3 regions of the Lentzea sp. JNUCC 0626 genome follow, and region 2 is predicted to be linked to each of the others. Evidence: riboswitches for the same ligand, from Rfam matches in the RefSeq annotation. Region 2 holds a riboswitch; each other region holds the start of a gene.

Region 1 (5,522 bases), 640 kb from region 2:
GAAGAACATCTGCGTGATCGCGTAGTCCGCGCCCGCCCGGCACTTCGCCACGAAGTGCCGCGTGTCGTCCCGCACGGTGTCCGAACGCGGATGCCGATGCGGAAACGCCGCCACCCCGACGCAGAAGTCGCCGTGCTCGCGCAACAACGTCACCAGTTCGCTCGCGTACTCCAACCCTTCCGGGTGGCGCACCCACTCACCGGTGACGTCACCGGGCGGATCTCCGCGCAACGCCAGCACGTTGACGACCCCGGCGTCGGCCAGCGCCCCGACGAACGAGCGCAGGTCGCGCACCGAGTGGTCCACCGCGGTCAGGTGGACGACCGGCAACATCGTGGTCTCGTCGGCGATCCGGGCCGCCACCGCGATCGTGTTGTCCCGGGTCGACCCGCCCGCGCCGTAGGTGACGGACACGAAACCAGGCCGCAGCGACTCCAGCTTTCGCACGTTCTGCCAGATCTTGTCGGCGTCGTCGGTCTCACGCGGCGGCATGAACTCCAGCGACAACAACGGTTTGCCGGCGGACAGGCGCTCCCGCACCGTGCTCAGGCGCGGGGAACGCGGCGCGGGAACCGCGGCGTGCGAGGAAAACGCACGCCGCGGGGAAAGCTGCCCACTCGTCACGCGCGAGACCTCAACTGCCCGGTGGCCTCCACCAGGTTCGTCAAGGTCGCCCGGACCTCCGGGTAACCACGCGTCTTGAGACCGCAGTCGGGGTTGACCCACAGCCGTTCAGCCGGGAACGCCGCGGTCGCGACGCTCAGGTGCCCGACGATCTCCTCGACGGACGGCACGCGCGGAGAGTGGATGTCCCACACGCCAGGACCTGCCTCGTTCGGGTAACCGGCCTGTGCGAGCCCGTCGACGATGGCCATGTTCGACCGCGCCGCCTCCAGGCTGATCACGTCGGCGTCCATGTCCACAATGGCCTGGAGGACATCACCGAACTCCGCGTAGCACATGTGCGTGTGGACCTGCGTGTCGTCCCGCACGCCCGCCGTCGCCAGTTGGAACGAGGCGACGGCCCACTCCAGGTACGCGGCCCGGTCGGCCGTGCGCAGCGGCAGGGTCTCGCGCAGCGCCGGCTCGTCGACCTGGATCACCGAGATCCCGGCCGCCTCCAGGTCCACGACCTCGTCGCGCAACGCGAGCGCGACCTGCCGTGCGGTGTCGCCCTCCGGCTGGTCGTCGCGCACGAACGACCACGCGAGCATTGTCACCGGACCGGTGAGCATGCCCTTGACCGGACGTTCCGTCTGGCTCTGCGCGTAGGTAGACCACTCGACGGTCATCGGCGCGGGCCGGGAAACGTCGCCGACGATCAGCGGCGGCCGGACGTAGCGCGTGCCGTAGGACTGCACCCAGCCGTGCTGCGTGGCCAGGAACCCCGTGAGCTGCTCGCCGAAGTACTGCACCATGTCGTTGCGCTCGGGCTCGCCGTGCACCAGCACGTCCAGCCCGATCTTCTCCTGCTCGGCGATCACCGACCGGATCTCGGCGCGCATCGCCTCCTGGTACGCGGCCTGGTCGATCTTCCCGGACCGGACCTCGGCACGGGCCTTGCGCAGCTCCTGCGTCTGCGGGAACGAGCCGATGGTCGTGGTCGGCAGCTGGGGCAGGTTCAACCGCTCGTGCTGAGCCTTCGCCCGCGTGCCGTACGCGCTGGTGCGCCGCAGGTCCGCGGCCGTGACCGCGGCGACCCGCTCACGCACCGCGGGCACCTTCACGATCGGCGACGCCGCCCGCGACGCCAACCGGCTCTGGTTGACGTGCAGGACGTTGCTGATCGCGGCGTGGCCCTCGGTCAGCCCGCGTCGCAGCGTGACGATCTCCTCGAGCTTCTGCCGCGCGAACGACAACCAGCCCGCGATCTCGGTGTCGAGATCGCTCTCCAGCGTCACGTCGTACGGCACGTGCAACAACGAACACGACGCCGCCACGTCCACCGACCCCGCCAGCCCGAGCAGGGTGCCGAGGGTGCTCAACGCGGCGGTGAGATCCGCGGCCCAGATGTTGCGCCCGTTGACCACACCGGCGACAAGCCGCTTGTCCCCCAGCCCACCCACGGACGCGAGCGCGTCGAGGTTGGCCGCGGCATCACCGGTGAAGTCCAGCGCCAGCCCCTCGACAGGAGCCTTCGCCAGCACCGGCAACGCGTCCCCGAGCCGGTCGAAGTACGTCGCGACCAGGATCTTCGGGCGCGCAGGTGCGGCGGCCAGCCGCGCGTAGGTCTCCGCGACCTTGGCCAGCACGTCGGCCGGCTGGTCGGTCACGAGCGCGGGCTCGTCGATCTGCACCCACTCCGCGCCTGCCTCGTGCAGCTTGCCCAGCAGCTCCGCGTACAGCGGCACGAGCTGGTCCAGCAGGTCCAGTGGCCGGAAGCCTTCGGTGCCCGTCGGGTCCTTGGCCAGCAACAGGAACGTGACCGGCCCGACCAGCACCGGCCGCGTCGTCACACCCTCGGCGAACGCTTCGGCGAACTCGGCGAGCGGCTTGCTCGCGTCGAGGGTGAAGGTGGTGTCTGGGCCGAGTTCGGGCACGAGGTAGTGGTAGTTGGTGTCGAACCACTTCGTCATCTCCAGCGGCGGCGCCTCCGCGGTACCGCGAGCCATCGCGAAGTAGCGGTCCAGCTGACCTGCCGGAGTCGTGGCGTCGGGAACCGCGGCCAGGTGCCGCTCCGGAACCGCACCGAACAGCACGGCCGTGTCCAGCACGTGGTCGTAGAACGAGAAGTAGTTGCTCGGAACCTCGTCGATCCCGGCGTCACGCAGCTCCGCCAGGTTCTGCAACCGCAGCTCACGCGCGGTACGCAGCAGGGCATCGGCATCGCTGCGACCAGCCCAGTAGGACTCGATCGCCTTCTTCAACTGCCGCTGCGCACCCTGGCGCGGATAGCCGTGGACGGTGGCACGGCTGGACGGAACGGTCTGGGTCACGGGGCTCTCCTTCGCGAGTCCACGTGGACCTGCGGAAAGGAGCGCGCGACAAACCACGGCCGTTGACCGGGCCGTGCTTCGCCACCGACCCACCCGCGAGGTCTCGGCCTGCACCCACGGTCGTGGATGCACAGCGGGCAGGTCTTCGGACTCATGGGCGTTCCGGCTCGCGCCGGGTTCCTACTGGCCGTCGCTTCCCAAGCCTCCCGGCTCAGTGCTCGCCTCTCGAAGAGGCAGACGGCGGTCGTTCCCACTCACCGCTGCGGGGCAGTCCCGGATTCACACCGGATTCCCTCTTGCCTCGACCACCACCACGAACTCGCGACGGCCGAACCAGCTGCACACTCACTGTAGCGGTACAGGACCGCTCGATTTCTAGGTCTTGTCCCAGCCCATGGGAACCAGTTGTTCACAACCCGAGCAAGAGCGGCTCAGCCGGAACTTCTTCGGTGAGCAAGGTCGCGACCGGCGAGGCGAGGTCGCGCGGGGAGAACAAGTCAGCACCTCGATAGCCGGCTATCTCAGCCAACGTCTACCACCTGCAGTCCGTGGCGTACCTGGGCGACAGCACCTCCTGACGCCAGACACGCGGCGGATCATCGTCGACGACGAGGCCGACTTCCTCGCGCAACTCCCGCCGTAGCGCCTGCACAGGGGTCTCGCCGGACTGCAAGCCCCCACCTGGCACTCGGTCAGCTGGTCCCTCAAGACCGCGAACCCAATGACCGCGCCACCTACGTGGGCAAAAGTCTGCGCCTGAACTGCGGCTGCAAGATCCACGACCTGCGTGCCTTCGCCGCACAGATGCGACGCCAACGCGGTTGGGACATCGCTACCAGCACCGGCTGGGGAGGCAGCTCCACTGACACCGAAACCACTTACAGTCTCCGCGTTCGCCGCAAGAGCCTCGACACGCCAACAAAACCAGACACGAGGAAAGTCCAGCGAGTGCTCGACCACCTGAACCGCATGCTGTTGATCGGTGGCGAGTGGTCACCACGCACGTTCGACAGCATCCGCCCGCAAGCCCGTCCTCGGCCCAGCCAGGGAGACTCAGGAAACTGGTACAGGCGACCTAACGCCGCCGCGGGCGGCAAGTTAGGTACCTAACTTGCCGCCCGCCAGAGGAAAAACCTGCCCGCGTTGTGGCCGAAGGCGCACGGACCAGAGCGGCACCACCTGGAGGCGTCGACCTCCGCACCAGGCACCGGCGTGCAGCTGTGGCCGCCAGGGTCAGCCTTCGCAGGTCACGCAGCCCTCTTCCATGCGGCAGGTCAGGCCCACTTCCATGTCGTCGTCGTCCCAGTCGATCGCGAAGTCCGCGTCGGCGGAGCCCTCCGTCGCCACCGGACCCGCCGCCTCGATCACGGCACTCTGCTCACTCATTCTCATCTCCTCTGTTTGCTTGCCTGCACGCCCGCCCGGGAACGCATGTAGTAAAGACTCTTGATGTACGGGTCCAGCAGCGCCTTCTTGTGAATGCGGCTGATTTCCTGAGGGGTCGCGTCCGCGTTGAAGAACAGGTTCAGCGACTGCGACTGGTCGATGAACCGCTGCCGGTCGGCGGCCTGCGTGAGAATGACTTCCTGGTCGATCTCGTAGGCAGTCTTGAAGACCGACTTCTCCTCGTCCTTCAGCCAGTCCACGTGCTGCACCGAGCCGTCGTTGTCGACGATGTCGTCGATCGTCTCGCTGGTGTAGACGTCCCGTTCCTTCATCAACGAGACCAGGTTCGGGTTGGCCCGGGCCATCTCACCCGCCGAGGTGGTCTGGTTCCAGACGTTCGCCACGAACGGTTCGATGCCCTGGCTGGTGCCGCCGACGATCAACGCGGTGCTCATCGTCGGGGCGACCGCCATCAGGTGGCTGTTGCGCCGCCCGACGCACCACTCGGGAACTCCGGCGACCTCACCCATCCACACCGAGGCCCGGTTCGCCTGCTCGGCGATCGAAGCGAACACCGCCTTGTTGATCTCGCGGGCTTCCGGCGACTCGAACGCGATCATCCGCTGCTGGAGCATGTCGTGGTAGCCCATGACACCGAGGCCCAGGCTGCGGGCCTTCTCGGTGTAGCGGATCGCCCGCTCCAGGCCGCGGATCTCACGGGCCCGGCGCAGGAACGCCTCGGCGACCGCGTCGAGGAAGACCGTCGCGGTGAACGCGACGTCGGTGCCCTCCCACTCGCGGTACGTGGCCAGGTTCAGCGACGACAGCACGCAGGTGTACGAGTGGTCCTCGTCGGAGAACAGCGTGATCTCCGAGCACAGGTTGGACGCCTTGTTGGCCAGGCCGTTCGCCTTGTAGCTCTCGGTCTGGAGGTCGTTGACGGTGTCGACCTTCCAGATGTAGCCCTTGCCGAGGACCGCCCGGATCTTCAGAACCCGCTTGTACCGGGCGAGTGCGTCGGCGTCGCCGGAGACGAGCCGGTCGATGAAGTCCTGGGTGAAGATCCAGCCGACGTTCTTGTTCGCCGGCTCCCGGAAGATCAGGTCGGCCAGCTCGAAGAAGTCGTCGTGGTCGACCGGCAGGTACCCGGCCCACGACCCGCGCCGGGTCGAACCCTGACTGATCTGGTTGGTCATCTCC
Region 2 (5,522 bases):
CAGTGCCGCCGTCCTCCCCACCGGTACGGCCGCCGCGGCCGACCCGATCTACAAGGACCCGACGCAGCCGATCCCGGCTCGGGTGGCCGACCTGCTGGGCCGCATGTCGCTCGACGAGAAGGTCGGGCAGATGACGCAGGCCGAGCGCAACGCGGTCAGCAACGCCGACCTGACGAACTTCCGGATCGGGTCCCTGCTGTCCGGTGGCGGTTCCGCGCCGTCGCCGAACAACGCCACGTCGTGGGCGAACATGTACGACAACTTCCAGCGCGCGGCGTTGGCCACGCCGCTGGGCATTCCCATGATCTACGGCGTGGACGCCGTGCACGGGCACAACAACGTCGTCGGCGCCACGATCTTCCCGCACAACATCGGCCTCGGCGCGACGCGTGACCCCGGCCTGGTGCAGCGGATCGGCCGCGCCACCGCCGAGGAGGTGTCGGGCACCGGCATCGACTGGGACTTCGCGCCGTGCCTGTGCGTCGCGCGCAACGACCGGTGGGGCCGCACCTACGAGTCGTTCGGTGAGACGCCGCAGGACGCCACCGCGATGACGACGATGATCACCGGCCTGCAGGGCTCGAAGCTGTCCGACCCCGGTTCGGTGCTCGCGACCGCCAAGCACTACATCGGTGACGGCGGCACGACCAACGGCACCGACCAGGGCAACACGCAGGTCAGCGAGGCCGAACTGCGGGCAACGCACCTGCCGCCGTTCCGCGACGCCATCGCCAAGGGCGTCGGCTCGGTCATGATCACCTACAGCAGCTGGAACGGCACGAAGCTGCACGGCCACAAGTACCTGATCACCGACGTGCTGAAGAACGAGCTCGGCTTCAGCGGCCTCGTCGTGTCGGACTGGAACGCCATCGACCAGATCGACGGCCAGCCCGGCTTCACCGCGGCCGAGGTGCGCGACTCGATCAACGCCGGCCTCGACATGATCATGGTGCCGACCGAGTGGCGTCAGTTCATCACCTACCTCAAGCAGGAGGTGCAGGCGGGTCGCGTGCCGATGTCGCGCATCGACGACGCCAACCGCCGCATCCTCACCAAGAAGTTCGAGCTCGGCCTGTTCGAGAAGCCGCTGACCGACCGCTCCTACACGCCGACCGTCGGCAACGCCGCGCACCGCGCCCTGGCCCGCGAGGCCGTGCGCAAGTCGCAGGTGCTGCTGAAGAACCAGAACGGCGTGCTGCCGCTGTCCAAGACGGCGTCGAAGATCTTCGTGGCGGGCAAGAGCGCGGACAACATCGGCTACCAGAGCGGTGGCTGGACGATCTCGTGGCAGGGCGGCAGCGGCCCGGTGACGCCGGGAACCACTGTCCTGCAAGGCATCCGCAGCGCCCTGTCGACGTCCACGACGGTGACGTACAACCGCAACGGCACCGGCATCGACGGCACGTACAACGCCGCGATCGCCGTCATCGGTGAGACCCCGTACACCGAGGGCGCGGGCGACCGGCCTGGCAGCCTCGGCCTCGACGCCGAGGACATCGCGACGCTGAACACGTTGCGCGCCACCGGTGTCCCGGTCGTCGTGGTGCTCGTGTCCGGCCGCCCGCTGGACATCGCGGCGCAGCTGCCGCAGTGGACCGCGCTGGTGGCGGCCTGGCTGCCCGGCACCGAGGGCAACGGCGTCGCGGACGTGCTCTTCGGCGACTACAAGCCGACCGGCACGCTGCCGTTCACGTGGATGCAGAGCGCCTCGCAGCAGCCGATCAACGTCGGCGACGGCAAGGCACCGCTGTTCCCGTACGGCTTCGGCACGCAGTTCCCGGCGACGCAGAACGCCTACAACATCATCGGCGCCTCGTACTACGACGAGCAGCGCGGCACGCAGGTCGAGCGGTGCACCGACTCGGGTTGCGGCCAGAACGTCGGCTACCTGACGCCGGGCGACTACGTGGCCTACGCGGACGTCGACTTCGGTGCCACGCCGCCGACCTCGGTGACCACGAGGCTCGCGTCGGGCTCCACGGCCAACGGCACGCTGCAGTACCGCCTCGACAGCCCGACCGGCCCGGTGGTCGCGACGGTGTCGGCGGCGAGCACGGGCGGCTGGCAGACGTGGACGACCCGCACGGCCGCCGCTTCGGGTGCGACCGGTGTGCACCGGCTCTACCTGGTGGCGACCGGTGGCACGGGCGGTGACCTGGCGAACGTGAACTGGTTCCAGTTCGTGCGCTAGTCGAGCTGCGGAAACGGGGGTCCCGGCCACGTGCCGGGGCCCCCGTTCGCGCGTGCGGGTTAGGCTGATCGGGCCGACGGTTCGCTCCCGGCGACGGGAGCGAGGAAAGAGGGAACCCGGTGTGAATCCGGGACTGCCCCGCAGCGGTGAGTGGGAACGAAAGCTGCCAGGAAGCACTGGGCGAAAGTCTGGGAAGCGGCGGCCGGTAGGAGCGAGCGGTGCGCCCACGAGTCCGAAGACCTGCCGCCGGCGTTCCATCCGCACGCTCGCGAGGAGAGAGCTTGTGATTCACCCAGTGCTGCCCGGAAAGTCACCCGCCGAGTCGCGGCTGACGCTGTCGCAGATCATGGACAACAACGACACCAACCTGATGGGCACGGTCCACGGCGGTGTGCTGATGAAGCTGGCCGACTCCCTGGCGGGGGTGGTGTCGGCCCGGCACTCCGAGGGCGCCGCGGTCACCGTGGCGATCGACGAGATGACGTTCCGGGTGCCCGTGCGCGTCGGTGACGTGCTGCACCTGCACGCGCAGATCAACTGGGCGGGCGCGACCTCGATGGAGATCGGGGTCAGGGCGCTCGCCGACCGCTGGGACAGCACCGTGCCCGCCGTGCACGTGGCGTCGGCCTACATCGTGCTGGTGGCGGTCGACGACGTCGGGGCGCCGAGGGGCGTGGCTCCGGTCGTGCCGGTGACGGACGAGGACCGCCGGCGCTTCGGCGAGGCCGAGATCCGCCGCGCCCACCGGCTCGCCCGGCGGGCGGCCATCGAGGACTCCCGCGCGCTCACGGCCTGATCCAGCACACGCGGCCGGGTGATCGCGCCCGGCCGCACCGCGCACCAGACCAGGAACGCGAGCGCCAGCCACACGTAGGTGTTGCCGACGAGATGCTGCCACCACGTCCACGCCAACTCCCTGTCCCCCGCCGACGGCAGCAGCCAGTGCGGTCCGACGGCGAACACCGCCGCCACCGCGATCCGCACCCGGCCGTGCAACAGCACCAGAGCCGGCGCGATCCACACCCAGTGATGCGACCACGAGACCGGTGAGATCAACAGCCCGGCGGCAGCGGTCGCCACCAGAGCCGTGAGGTCGTCACGCAACCGGGGCACCACGACGACGGTCAACGCCAGCACCGCCGCCACGGCGACGAACCACAGGAACTCCGGCGCGCCGATCCGGACCAGCAGCCCGCGCAACGACTGGTTCGCCGTGTAAGCGAGGCCGCCGACGCGGTCCGGGTCGAGCATCGCGTGCAGCCAGAACTGCTTCGCCTGGCCGGGGGCGAGCAGCGCGCACGCCCCGAACGTCGCGACCGCCGTCAACGCCGGCCGCCACCGACCCCGGCACAGGAAGAACAGCACGAAGATCGCCGGAGTCAGCTTGATCGCGGCGGCCAGGCCGACGAGCATCCCGCGCGGCCAGAACGTGCGCGGCAGCAGGCAGTCCAGCGCCACGAGGCCGAGCAGCACCAGGTTGATCTGCCCCAGGTCCAGGGTGATGCGCAGCGGTTCGAGCAGCAGGAACACCGCGATCAGGCCGAACCCCGCCCACACCCGCGCGGCCGCCGTGAACAGGCCGATGCCGAGCACCGAGAACAGCAGTGCCGCAGCAGCGAGCGAAAGCGGTGTCAGAGTGCCGAACAACATCGCCGCGAAGGGCGGGTAGGTGAACGGCAATCCCTTGTAGGCCTGGAAATCAGCGGTGTACAGGTCGGTGCCGGCGAGCCACGCCTCGCCGCCCGCGAGGTAGACGCGGAGATCGATCACGCCGGTGCCGAAGCTCCGCACGACGACCCAGACGAGCAGACCGGCAACCGTTGCGCCCCAGAGGTTTCTCACACCTCGACACGCTGCCGCGCGATCGGGTGCCTCAGGATCGGCCGGAGAGCACCAAGATCATGGCCGTTCAGGCAGGCCAACAGAGAGAACTGGCCAGGTGGCCATGGTCAGCCGGCCACCACGTGCGCGCGGAACGCCCACGCGACGATCTCGACCCGGTTGCGCGCACCGACCTTGGCCTGCACCGACGCCAGGTACGCCTTCACCGACGACACCGACACCTTCAGCACGGCCGCGATCTCGTTGTTGCTCAGGCCTTTCGCGACCTGCCGCACGACTTCCAACTCCCGTTCGACCAGCACCTGGGCGTCGGCGGAGGCGACCGGCGCCTGGGAGCGCCGCAACACCCGCAGCACCACCTGCGGCGACACCAGGACGTCCCCGCGCGCCGCCGACCTGACCGCCTCGGCCAGCAACACAGGGCTCGCGTCCTTGGTCAGAAAGCCGCACGCGCCGAGGTCCAGCGCCTTGTTCAGCACGTCGTCGCTGTCGAACGTCGTCACGACCACCACGCGGGTGTGCGGCGCGAGCTGCCGGGTGACCTCCAGGCCGTCCAGGCCGGGCATCCGCACGTCGACCAGGCACACGTCCGGCTCCAGCGCGCGGGCCTGCTGAACGGCGCTGATCCCGTCCGGCACGTCCGCGATCACGCTGATGTCCGGCTGGGCTTCGAGAATCAGCCGGAACCCGGCGCGCACCATGTCCTGGTCCTCGGCGATGAGCACGGAGATCACGCGCGCACCTCCAGCGGCAGCTCGGCGGTGACGAGCCAGCCGTCCCCCGTCGCACCCGCGAAGAACCGGCCGCCCAGTTCGCTCACCCGTTCCCGCATGCCCACGATCCCGAACCCGCCCGAGTGCACGGGTCGCGTCGTGCCGTTGTCCACAACGGACAGCAGCACCGCCTCGCCGGTCGACCGCACCTCCACCTCCACGACCGTGGCGTCGAAGGCGTGCTTGCGGACGTTGGTCAACGCCTCCTGCACGATGCGCAGCACCGACCGCCCGAGCTCCGGCCGCACCTCGGCCAGCTCGATGCTCGTCCGCACCGGCAGCCTCGACTTCTCCGCGAGCTGGTGCAGGTCCGCGGCGAGATCGGTGGTGGCGGTCGCGGTTCCGTTGTTCCGCAACGTTCTCACCATCGCACTCATCGCCCCCAACGCGTCCGTGCCGCCCTCCACGATGCCCGGCAGCATGGCACACGCCTTGTCCTTGTCCTGCTGCGCCACCACGAGCGCGGCCTGCGCCTGCACCAGCATCCCGGTCACGTGGTGCGCCACCACGTCGTGCAGTTCCCGGGCCATGTCAAGACGTTCGTCGCGCCGGGCCCGCTCCTCGGCCGCCGTCGCCAACGCCGCGCGCGACCGTTCCCGCATCCGCAACAACAGCCCGGCACCGGCCATGACGACGCTCAAGAACGTGATCAGCTGGACGGCGTCCGCCCGGCTCAGCGCCGGGTGCGGCCGGTAGAACGCGGCGTGGTTGACCAC
Region 3 (5,522 bases), 3.0 Mb from region 2:
CGCGGTCCGACGGTCGCCGCGAACCGGAGCAGCAACAACCGGCTTTCCACCGTGATCGTCTCCGAGTCCGGTTCGAACGAGACGGAGAACTCGTCCTCCTCCTGCGCCACCCTGGTCTGCGGCGCCGAAGGCTGCGTGGTGGGTGGTGGCTCGGCATTCAGAGGAGACCGACGTCATCGGCCTGTTGTTCGACTGAGCCGCACAGGGCGTAGCGTCAGGGCGACGATGAAGAGGTTCGCGAACCGGCAGGAAGCGGGCCGCGCCCTCGCCGCGCGCCTCGCCGCACAACCCTGGCACGACCCGCTGATCCTCGGCCTGCCCCGAGGCGGCGTCCCGGTCGCCAAGGAGATCGCGACCCACCTGAACGCCGAGCTGGATGTCGTAGTCGCGAGAAAGATCGGCGCCCCGGGCCACCCCGAGTACGGCGTGGGCGCCGTCACCGCCGACAGCGAACCGATCTACGACCCGAGAGTCCTCAGAGCGCTGAACCTCACCGAGGAACAACTGGGCCACCAGGCCGACGCCGAACGGGCCGAAGCGCAGCGCCGCACCACCCTCTACCGAGGCGACCGGCCGCTGACCATCAAGAACCGCGACGTCATCCTGGTCGACGACGGCCTGGCCACCGGCGTCACCGCCAGAGCGGCGCTCCACCACATCGCACGAAACACCCCGAAGAGCGTCACCCTCGCCGTGCCGGTGGCCGCGAGAGACGCGCTGCGGACGTTCCGGACGCCGGTCGTCGCGATCCTCACGCCGAAGCACTTCCAGGCCGTGAGCCGCTGGTACGACAGCTTCGATCAGACCACGGACGACGAGGTGCTCAGCGCGCTCTCGTAGTGCGACACGACCGGGAACGGCGAGTAGAAGCGGTGCAGCAACGAAGACCACCGCTCATAGGTCGGCCCCTGCCGGAACCCCACCGTGTGATCCTCAAGAGAGTCCCACCGCACGAGCAGCAGGTACCGCGACGGCGTCTCCAGGCAGCGCAGCAGTTCGAGGCCGCGGAAGCCCGGCGAGGCGGAGATCAGCTCCCGCGCCTCGCCGAACGCCCACTCGAAGTCCTGCTCGGAACCCGGCAGGACGTCGAGCAGGGCGTGCTCCGTGATCACAGGCGGCAGAACCTGATGTCCGAGGCCAGCACGGCCTTGGCACCGATGGCCGCGAGCGCGTCCATCACGTTGTTCGCTTCCTTGCGCGACACCATCGCCCGCACGGCCGCCCAGTCCGGGTTGGCCAGCGGCGCGACCGTCGGCGACTCGAGGCCCGGCGTCAGCGCGATGGCGTCGTCCAGGATCGAGCGCGGGCAGTCGTAGTCGAGCATCAGGTACTGCTGCGCGAACACGACGCCCTGCAGACGGGCGGTGAGCTGCTTCTTGGCGGCCGTGAGCTCCGAGCCGTTGCGGTGCACGAGGACCGCCTCCGACTCGCAGATCGGGTCGCCGAACGGCACCAGGTCGTGCTGCTTGAGCGTCCGGCCCGAGCCGACCACGTCGGCGATCAGGTCGGCGACGCCGAGCTGGATCGAGATCTCCACCGCGCCGTCGAGGCGGATCACCTTGGCGGTGATGCCGCGGGCCTTGAGATCGCGGCCCACGAGCTTCGGGTACGCCGTGGCGAGGCGCTTGCCCTCGAGGTCCTCGACCTTCCAGTCGGTGCCGCGAGGCCCCGCGTACCGGAAGGTCGACGAGCCGAAGCCCAGCGCCAGCAACTCCTCGACGGAGGAGCCGTTGTCGTCGGCGCCCGAGTCGGCGGCCAGGTCGCGGCCGGTGATGCCGAGATCGAGGTCACCGGACGCCACGTAGATCGCGATGTCCTTGGGACGCAGGAAGAAGAACTCGACGTCGTTGTTGTTGTCGAGGACGGTCAGGTCACGCGGCTCGTGCCGCTGCCGGTAGCCGGCCTCGGTGAGCATGGCGGAGGCGCGTTCGGCGAGCGCGCCCTTGTTCGGGACTGCTACGCGCAGCATGTGGAAGTCTTTTCAGTCAGAGGTACTTGTACACGTCTTCGAGGGTGAGCCCACGGCCCAGCATGAGCACCTGGAGGCGGTAGAGCAGCTGCGAGATCTCTTCGGAGAGCTTCTCGTCGGACTCGTACTCGGCGGCGATCCAGACCTCGCCCGCCTCCTCCAGGACCTTCTTGCCCTGCGCATGGACCCCGGCCTCGAGCGCGGCGACGGTGCCGGATCCCTCCGGCTTGGTGGCGGCTCGTTCGGTCAGTTCAGCGAACAGGGAATCGAAGGTCTTCACGGCATGACATCCTCCCATCCCCCGACCCCCCGTCCACACCGCGGTCGCATCTGTCCCAGGCGTTGGACGTGATCTGTCCTGCATGGACACCCGGTAGCGTGAACTTCCGTGTCTGAGTTCGCCGAGGTTCTCGAAGCGCTGCGCCGGGTGCGCGGGATCAACCCGTTCTTCGCCCTCGACGTGGGCCGTCCGGACGAGTCGTGGCTGCCCGGAACGGCGTTGCTCGAAGGCCCGGCCCTCAAGACCACCATCGACGCCATCGCGGTCCGCTACAAAGCCGACGAACCGCGCGTCGCCGCCAGCCTGTTCTTCCTCAGTTACACGGCCCGGTTGCTCAGCCCGCTCACGGCCGCGCACCTCCCGATCGATGTCCGGCCGGAGAACCTGTGGTGGCAGCACCACCCCACCAACGGCCTGAGCGTGCGCATCGACCAGCCCCGGCTCGGACCGCCCGCCGCCGAGGCGCTCGCACCCGTGGTCGCGGCGATCCAGGCCGTCACGCCGGTGGCGAGCGGGTTGCTGTGGGGCAACGCGATGTCGAACGTCGCGGGCGCGCTCAAAATGGTCGTTCGCGCACACATGCTCACGGCGGAGGAAGCGGAAGAACGCGGCGAACAGCTCATGAGCGCGGCCCCGTTCGAACAGGCGGGAGAATTCCTGACTTTTCCCGGCGAGGTCACGTTCCGGCGTCGGTCGTGTTGTCTGTACTACCGCGTTGCCGCAGGTGGGAAGTGTGGTGACTGTCCACTCGTGAAGTGAGGAACGCAACAACTCTTATGGCCGGTTGTGCTTGAACGCCGGCTCAACTTACGGTGCACGCGCCGCAGTGACGGGAAGCCGGTGTGAATCCGGCGCGGTCCTCGCCACTGTGACCGGGAAGCGATCCCCGCCGAGCACGTCACTGGTCCCCGCCGGGGCTGGGAAGACGCGGGGGCAGCGTTGATCCGGGAGTCAGGAGACCGGCTGCGGCGCCGCTAGGAGAGTTGACTTCCACGAGGTATGGAGGAGCCCGTCATGACGAGCCCCGCAGCAAATCTGTCCGCCGTCCAGGTGCCGAAGTGGGCGTTCGCCGTCGCACTGCTCGGCCTGATCGTCACGTACCTCGTCCTGCAGGAGAACGGTCTCGCGCTCGGCGCGGGCTCGGAGCTGCTGCACGAGTTCTTCCACGACGGCCGCCACGCCCTCGGCGTCCCCTGCCACTAGCTCCCCGAATCCCCAGGCAGGGAAGTCATGACGACGTACAAGTCCCTTGCGCTGCGCGGAATCGCGGCCGGCGGCATCGCCGGTCTCGCGTCCGCGCTCGTGCAGTTGCTGGTGACCGAGATCCCGATCCGGGCCGCGCTCGCGGTCGAGGAGGCTCGCGCACCCGCCGGTGAAGAGGCCGGCCACTCCCACGGCGGCGAGGAGGAGCTCGTCAGCCGCGGCGCCCAGGTCGTGGGCGGCATGCTCGGCGTGGTGATCGTCGGCATCGCGGTGGGCCTGGTGTTCGCCACGGCCTACGCGCTGTCGAAGCGCTGGTTCACCGATCGCACGCCGTTCAGCCGCAGCTTCGCGTTCGGTGCCGCGGTCTTCGGTGCAGTGGCGCTGCTGCCGTGGATCAAGTACCCGGCCAACCCGCCCGCCGTGGGCGACCCGGAGACGGTGAACTACCGCACCGCGCTCTACCTCGGCGTGGTGGTGGCCGGTCTGCTGATCGTGTGGGGTGCCAGCTGGCTCGCCGCGCAGTTGCACGCGCAGTCGCAGCCGGTGCGGACGACGGCCGTGCTGCTCGCGGTCGCCGCGGCCACCGCCGTGGTGCTGCTCGCGTTCCCGGCCCCGCCGGACACGATTCCCGCGGACATGCCGGTGAACGTCCTGTGGCAGTTCCGCCTCAGCTCGCTCGCCCAGCTGGCCACGCTCTACGTCGGCATCGGCGTGGTGTTCGGCCTGCTGATCGACCCGGCCGCGCGCAGGGCCAAGGCCTCCGAGAAGGCCGCTGTCGCCTGATGGTGTGGGGTGGCCGCACGTGCGGCCACCTCGCCCAGGCGTCATTGGTACGTTCGGCGCATGCCTGACAGCGCCGAGTTGCTGGAACAGATGCGTCAGAAGCTCGACTTCTTCGAGCAGGCGAACCGCGCCGCTGACGCCCGCGCCGCCGGTTACGACGCGATGGGCACAGAACTCAGAGACGTCGAGGCGAGCGCCCAGTCACCCGACCACGCCGTCACGGTCGTCGCCGGTTTGTCCGGTTCCATCAAGGACATCCGGTTCACCGACGAGGCGAAGCGGCTGAGCCCGGGCCAGCTCTCCCAGACCGTAATGGCGACCGTGCGGCAGGCCATCGCGGCCGCCGCGCGGCAGCAGGCCCAGATCGTGCAGGGCCACACCGGCCTGCCGATCGCGGACCGGGTCCTGAAGACGCAGCAGGAGGTCTTCGGGCACCCGGCCTCTCCCCCCGTCGTCGCCGCCGCCCCGGACCGATGACGAGGACACCGGCAGCATCTTCCGCAAGGACGAGCGCTGGTGACCGGCATCGAGGTGCACCCGGCCGCGCTGGCCCAGTGCGGCCGGTCGGTCGGCACGCTGGGCGACACGTCCGCGAAGCTCGACGCCGCCGCCAGGTCCGCGTCCGTGCCCGCGATCAGCTGGGGCGCGCTGGGCCACCTGCTCGGCATGTACGAGCAGTACGACGCGTTGCTGGGCGACCTGCACGGCCACTTCGGCAAGATGACCGAGGGCTTCGGCAGGATCGACTCCACGCTCGCCGCGACCGCGCAGACCTACGCGGGCCACGAGCAGTCCACTGTGGACGCCCTTGTCAAGAGCTACTCGGGCCAGTTCTCCGGCAGCACCGTCGGCAAGCAGGCCGCGAAGTCCGTTCCGTTCGGCGGCAGCAGCTACTCGCTCATGAAGGACAGCGCGAAGCTCGGCGAGTCCATCAAGTCCGGCGACGGCATGGCGATCGCCAAGGACGTCGTCAGCGTCATCTCCGACATGAACGGGTTCGTGCAGGAGGGCATGAAGTTCGCGGGCGCGATCTCCGACCCGTTGAACTTCCTGATCTCCAAAGGACTCGGCTGGCTGCTCGACGTCGTGGCGCCGCTCAAGCAGGCCGTCGACCTGGTCTCCGGCGACCCGGCGGCGACCAGCAAGGCCGCGGGCGCGTTCAACGACATCGCGAAGCAGACCGAGGAACTCGCGCGCACGTTCGACGAACAGCTCCAGGAAGGCTTGCGGAGCTGGAAGTCCGCCGCAGGCGACCGGGCGGCGGAGAAGCTCGGCAGCTTCCACCAC

The links. Region 2 has a riboswitch for cobalamin ahead of JNUCC0626_RS05060 (acyl-CoA thioesterase). Riboswitches for the same ligand answer to the same signal wherever they lie in the genome.
Region 1: linked by a shared signal. The riboswitch ahead of metE (5-methyltetrahydropteroyltriglutamate--homocysteine S-methyltransferase) and the one ahead of JNUCC0626_RS05060 (acyl-CoA thioesterase) in region 2 are both predicted to bind cobalamin.
Region 3: linked by a shared signal. The riboswitch ahead of JNUCC0626_RS17425 (CbtB domain-containing protein) and the one ahead of JNUCC0626_RS05060 (acyl-CoA thioesterase) in region 2 are both predicted to bind cobalamin.

Annotation. Positions count from the first base shown of each region.
Region 1 covers NZ_CP171635.1:1,749,558-1,755,079, reverse strand. The annotation lists gene JNUCC0626_RS07870 (methylenetetrahydrofolate reductase) at 1-549, opposite strand, end outside; gene metE (5-methyltetrahydropteroyltriglutamate--homocysteine S-methyltransferase) at 621-2,936, opposite strand; cobalamin riboswitch at 3,056-3,289, opposite strand; gene JNUCC0626_RS07860 (NUDIX domain-containing protein) at 3,469-3,738, opposite strand; gene JNUCC0626_RS07855 (hypothetical protein) at 4,170-4,322, opposite strand; gene JNUCC0626_RS07850 (ribonucleotide reductase N-terminal alpha domain-containing protein) at 4,325-5,522, opposite strand, start outside.
Region 2 covers NZ_CP171635.1:1,104,812-1,110,333, reverse strand. The annotation lists partial or broken gene JNUCC0626_RS05070 (glycoside hydrolase family 3 protein) at 1-1,777, shown strand, start outside; gene JNUCC0626_RS05065 (carbohydrate-binding protein) at 1,802-2,191, shown strand; cobalamin riboswitch at 2,252-2,453, shown strand; gene JNUCC0626_RS05060 (acyl-CoA thioesterase) at 2,475-2,987, shown strand; partial or broken gene JNUCC0626_RS05055 (glycosyltransferase 87 family protein) at 3,248-3,961, opposite strand; gene JNUCC0626_RS05050 (response regulator) at 4,141-4,767, opposite strand; gene JNUCC0626_RS05045 (sensor histidine kinase) at 4,764-5,522, opposite strand, start outside.
Region 3 covers NZ_CP171635.1:4,097,033-4,102,554, forward strand. The annotation lists gene JNUCC0626_RS17395 (hypothetical protein) at 1-110, opposite strand, end outside; gene JNUCC0626_RS17400 (phosphoribosyltransferase) at 226-840, shown strand; gene JNUCC0626_RS17405 (antibiotic biosynthesis monooxygenase family protein) at 801-1,112, opposite strand; gene hisG (ATP phosphoribosyltransferase) at 1,109-1,969, opposite strand; gene JNUCC0626_RS17415 (phosphoribosyl-ATP diphosphatase) at 1,986-2,249, opposite strand; gene JNUCC0626_RS17420 ((2Fe-2S)-binding protein) at 2,358-3,008, shown strand; cobalamin riboswitch at 3,057-3,231, shown strand; gene JNUCC0626_RS17425 (CbtB domain-containing protein) at 3,264-3,452, shown strand; gene JNUCC0626_RS17430 (CbtA family protein) at 3,480-4,235, shown strand; gene JNUCC0626_RS17435 (YbaB/EbfC family nucleoid-associated protein) at 4,296-4,712, shown strand; gene JNUCC0626_RS17440 (hypothetical protein) at 4,752-5,522, shown strand, end outside.